DNA from 2 places in the Variovorax sp. 350MFTsu5.1 genome. Region 2 is predicted to be linked to the other one. Evidence: predicted binding sites of a transcription regulator. Region 2 holds the regulator's gene; the other holds the start of a gene.

Region 1 (2,448 bases), 330 kb from region 2:
CTTCGAGGCCGCCATCGAGCGCGCGCAGAAGTTCAGCGAGGCGGGTGCAGACATCCTCTTCGTGGAGGCCGTGACCACGGCCGACGAGATCCGCGCGCTGCCGCAGCGGCTGAAGAAGCCGCAGCTCATGAACATGGTGATCGGTGGCAGGACGCCGATCTTCGGCGCCGAGGAACTCGCCGGGCTGGGCTACGGCATCGTGCTGTATGCCAACGCGGCGCTGCAGGGGGCAGTCGCCGGCATGCAGAAGGCGCTGACGGTGCTGCGCGACACGAAGCGCGTGGACGAAGACCCGGCGCTGGTCGTGCCCTTCGCGGAACGCCAGCGGCTGGTGGGCAAGCCCGAACTCGACGCGCTGGAGAAGCGGTACGCGAGCTGAGCAGGAGAAGGCGAGAGAAAGCAGGAGAAGGGCTGGCGCCGCTAGCGCAGCACCAGCACCGGGATGTGAGAGTGCGTCAGCACATGCAGCGTCTCGCTGCCCATCAGCAGCCGCGCCAGGCTGCGCCGGCCGTGAGAGGCCATCACGATCAGGTCGCACTGCTGGTTCTTCGCGGCCGCGATGATGGCCTCGGCCACCTGGTTCGACTTCATGACCACCGCCCTCGGATTGCGCACGCCCCTGGCGGTGGCGGCGGCGACCGACTTGTCGACCAGCCGGCGCGCGGCATGGTCCGACTGCTCCTGCGCGGCCTCGATGTCGCGCTGGCTCAGCATCAGCGATCCTTCGAAGTAGCCGACGGGCTCGATGTGCGCGACGGTGACGCTCACCAGTTCGGCATTGCAGAGCAGGGCCAGATCGATGGCGGCATTGACCGCCTGCTCCGACAGCGCAGAGCCGTCGGTTGCCACGAGAACACGCTTGTACATGGCAGGCTCCTTGGCCCCCGGCACCGCGGGTGCCCTCGAATTCCAGTCTAGTCGGCCATGGCGGCGGTGCAAGCGGTCGCGGGCAATTGCGGCGCGATCAGAGGCGGCCCTCTATTTTTCGCGCCGGCTGCCGATATAGCTTCTTTCCCTTGCGGACAACCAGAGGAGGACAGAGATGCTCAATACCATCGGCGCGAGCGGCGGCGCAACAGGCAGCGGGGTCAACGTGAACGCCGAGATCGCGAAGATCCAGCGGCAGATCACCGCCACGCAGAAACAGATCGGCGAGACGCAGGCCCAGCTGCTCGCCGCGCCCGAGGATGCCCGCGATGCGATCCGGATGCAGCTCGAGGCGCTCGCGGCGAAGCTCGCGATGCTGCAGCAGCAGATGAATGCGCTGCGCAACGCCGGCGTCCAGCAGAGCGCGATGGCCTCGCTGGAGGAAAGCGCCGCGGGCACGCAGCGCGCCAGTCGCGGTGCGTCGGGCACGCTCGGCAGCGTGGTGGACGTGCAGGCCTGACTGTCCGCTTGATCGCCCGCCGGGTCAGCCGCCGCGCTCGGGCCAGCGGTGCCGTGTTCCGCCCGAGCGCCGGTCCGCCTTTTCCGCCACTACGCCCTGCGCGAGCAGTTCTTCGCCGCGCTGCTCCAGGTGGTGCAGGCAGCGCAGGAGGGCGTCCAGGTCCGCGGGCGCCACGCCTTCCAGCAGTTCCGTGTTCAGCCCCGCGATGCGCGGAAAGAGCCTGCCGAAGAGCTGCTGGCCCGAGGCGCTCAGCCGCACATGCACTTCGCGCCGGTCTTCCGCGTTCTGCCGGCGCTGCACCAGCTTCTTCTCGACAAGGCTGCGCAGTCCGCGCGAGGTGCGCACACGGTCCAGGTGCAGCTGGGTGGCCAGCGCCGAGGAGGTCATCTCGCCCTCCTGGGCGAGCGTGGCGATCATTCCCCACTCGCGGCGCGTGATGCCGAAGCCGCCCTCGACCAGCCGCGTCGCCATGCCGCTGCCCGCGCGCACGGCGCGCGCCATGCGGTAGAGCAGCAGGTCGTCCAGTGAATGGGGCGCGCGCAACGCTCCTGCATCGGGGAAAGCTTGTTGCATACAGGTGACGGAACGTGAAGGGCGCGAGCGGTTGAAGTGTGGTTCGCCCGCCTCGGCAGGCACTTGATTGATTAGATCAACTGTTTCCCTGTACGTATAAACCAGTAACAAATTTGAACGACCGGAAACAGTCTTGGTGCGCGATTTTCGCCGCGAAACCGCGCCTGCCCGTCCTTCCGCTCGTGCCCACCTCCGCAGGAGACCCGATCCGATGCCCGCATTCCTTTCCCGGCGCAAGCTCATCATGGCATGGGGCGTCGCCCTGGCCGCCTGCGCTCCCCTGGCCCAGGCCCAGGCGCCCGCCGCGCTGGACGGTGGGCCGCTCACCCTCGTGGTCGGCTATGCCCCGGGCGGCAGCACCGACCGCATCGCGCGGCTGATCGCCGAGCGGCTCACGCCGAAGCTCGGCGTGCAGGTGAGCGTGGAAAACCGTCCGGGTGAAGGCGGTCGTCTCGCGGCCAAGGAAGTGAAGCGCGCGCCCGCCACGC
Region 2 (2,448 bases):
GCCGTGGATGCGGAGCCCTGCTTCCGCCTGCTGCGCGACGGCGTGCAACTGGTGGGCGGCATCGGCGAGCTGGGCGACCCGGACATCATGAAGCGGCTGCTGATCGCCGGGCAGATGACCACCACCGTGTGGCGCCTGCTGCAGGCCGAAGGCGAATGGGCCGACCGTGCCCGCGCGCTGATGGGCCAGCTCACCGGCCGCCCCGCACGCAACGGCCGCGCCATGAGCGGCAGCGCGCTCTACGCGGGCTTTGGCAAGCTCTTCCTGCTGCTGGACGCGCTCGGCACCGAATCGACCGCGCCGGTGCAGTCGCCCCGTGCGCTGGAGACGCCGCAGAAGCTGGAACGGCAGGATTGAGGGCGCTGCGATGAACAAGCTGGTTGCGGATCAGGCGGACGGCCTCCGGCGCCTGCTCGCGCCGACGCAGGCGCGCGTGCTCGCGGTGGCCGGCATGGGGCGCGGCGCGGGCGGCACCACCGCCGCGATGAACTTCGCCGTGGCGCTGGTGGGGCAGGGCCGCAACGTGCTGCTGCTGGACGAGCATTGCCGCGCCGAGGGCTCGGCCTGCGAGGTCTGGGACATCGACCCGCTGGGCGGCCTTGTCGACGTCGCGGCCGGGCGCCTCACGCTGGACGGCGCCGAGGTGCGCATGGCCTGCGGGGTGCATGTGCTGCCGGCGCCGCCCGCGGCTGCAAGAGGAACATCGCAAGGCGCGGCCGACCCGCGCAGGTTCTGGCACGACGGCGTGGTCGTCATCGACGCGGCCTTCGACGGCGAGGGCCGGCTGTCGCCGCTCGCGCAGTGCGCGGACGACCTGCTGCTGGTGCTGCAGCCGCATCCGGCCTCGGTCACCTCGGCCTACGCGGGCATCAAGCGCCTGCACCACGCCCACGGCCTGAAGCAGATGCGCTTCCTGCTCAACGGCGTGGTCGACGTGCAGGCCGCGCGCCAGATCATGAACAACCTCGCCCATGCCGGCAGCCGCTACCTCGCGCTGTCGCTGCGGGCGGCGGGATGGGTGCGCTTCGATCCGCTCGTCTCCGACGCATGGCGGCTGAAGAAGACCATCGCCGAGGCCTTTCCCGCGAGCCATGCGGCGGTCGACTTCCGCCGCGCCGCGGGCGAGATGGACCAGTGGCCATGGCCCGAGGCAGCCCCGCTGCAGGCCGTGGCCTGAGCCGCCGGCTCCGCACCGAGGAAGGACGCACGACGGCCATGTACACCGCACAAGGAACCATCGAGAAATCGCACCTGCTCGCGCAGCACCAGCCGCTGGTGCGCCGCATCGCGCTGCAGATGATGGCGAAGCTGCCGGCCAGCGTGGAGCTGGACGACCTGATCCAGGCCGGCATGCTCGGCCTGCTTGACGCATCCGCGCGCTACCAGGACAACCGCGGCGCGCAGTTCGAGACTTTCGTGAGCCAGCGCATCCGCGGCGCCATGCTCGACGAGCTGCGTGCCGCCGACTGGGGCTCGCGCGGCCTGCGCCAGTCGGCGCGCGGCATCGAGAAGGCGATGCAGGCGCTGGGCCACAGGCTCGGGCGCGCTCCCACCGAAGGGGAGATCGCCCGGGAACTGAAGATGGACATCGAAGCCTACCAGTCGCTGCTGCAGGAGATCCAGGGCTGCCAGCTGCTGTATGTGGAAGACTTCTCCAAGGACGACGCCGACAACGGTTTTCTCGACAGCCACTCGCAGGACGCCCGCAAGGACCGGCGCAGCAGCGACGATCCGCTGGAGCAACTGCTGGAAAGCGGCTTCCGCCACCAGCTGGTGGACGCCATCTCGGCGCTGCCCGAGCGCGACCAGCTGCTGCTGAACCTCTACTACGAGGAGGAGCTGAACCTGCGCGAGATCGGCGCCATCCTCGAAGTGAGCCAGTCGCGGGTGTGCCAGCTGCACAGCCAGGCGATCAGCAGGCTGCGGGCGAAGCTGAAGGATGTGCTCTAGGGTCTGTTCACACTATTTCCGGGGTCGCGTTGGTGCTCCAAGGGGCTGGCTGCAAGGCGCGCGTGCGCAGTAAGGCTGGCGCCTTGCAAGCGCGGGCAACGCCGCAGACGGCCCCTTGGAGCACCAACCCTGCGGGAAGGGCAGCCAGGGCGGGCCACTCGGCGTTGCGCTCCTAGCGTGTGCGCATGCACACGCGTCGTCACGCGCCTTGATTGGCCCGCCCTGGCTGCCCTTCGCGACCCCGGAAATAGTGTGAACAGACCCTAGAAGGATGCGCTGAATAGGCGTTGTCCGTCAGCCAGGCGCGCTCGCCTCCGGCGCAGGGCGCTTGCGAGGGCACGAAAACTCGGAGTCTTGCCAAAGACCCGCAACAAGCAACCCTCTTCAAGGCTGCAGGCCAGCCGCCCCATCGGCGAATACGCGCTCATCGGCTCGACCCACAGCGCGGCGCTGGTGCATCTGGGCGGCGACATCGAGTGGCTGTGCCTGCCGCGCTTC

What was found. Region 2 encodes FliA, which starts transcription of late flagellar genes. Its sites were predicted from a motif close to CTAAAGTTTNNNNNNNNNNNGCCGNTA; they were not measured.
Region 1: ABL843_RS25400 (FlxA-like family protein) is a predicted target of FliA. The motif match lies at 977-1,003, and genes of this name have one in related genera.

What each region holds. Positions count from the first base shown of each region.
Region 1 is NZ_CP157620.1:5,578,129-5,580,576, reverse strand. It holds gene ABL843_RS25410 (isocitrate lyase/PEP mutase family protein) at 1-379, shown strand, start outside; gene ABL843_RS25405 (universal stress protein) at 421-867, opposite strand; gene ABL843_RS25400 (FlxA-like family protein) at 1,043-1,387, shown strand; gene ABL843_RS25395 (MarR family winged helix-turn-helix transcriptional regulator) at 1,412-1,960, opposite strand; gene ABL843_RS25390 (tripartite tricarboxylate transporter substrate-binding protein) at 2,172-2,448, shown strand, end outside.
Region 2 is NZ_CP157620.1:5,246,277-5,248,724, reverse strand. It holds gene flhF (flagellar biosynthesis protein FlhF) at 1-357, shown strand, start outside; gene ABL843_RS23780 (MinD/ParA family ATP-binding protein) at 368-1,177, shown strand; gene ABL843_RS23775 (RNA polymerase sigma factor FliA) at 1,216-1,950, shown strand; gene ABL843_RS23770 (glycoside hydrolase family 15 protein) at 2,305-2,448, shown strand, end outside.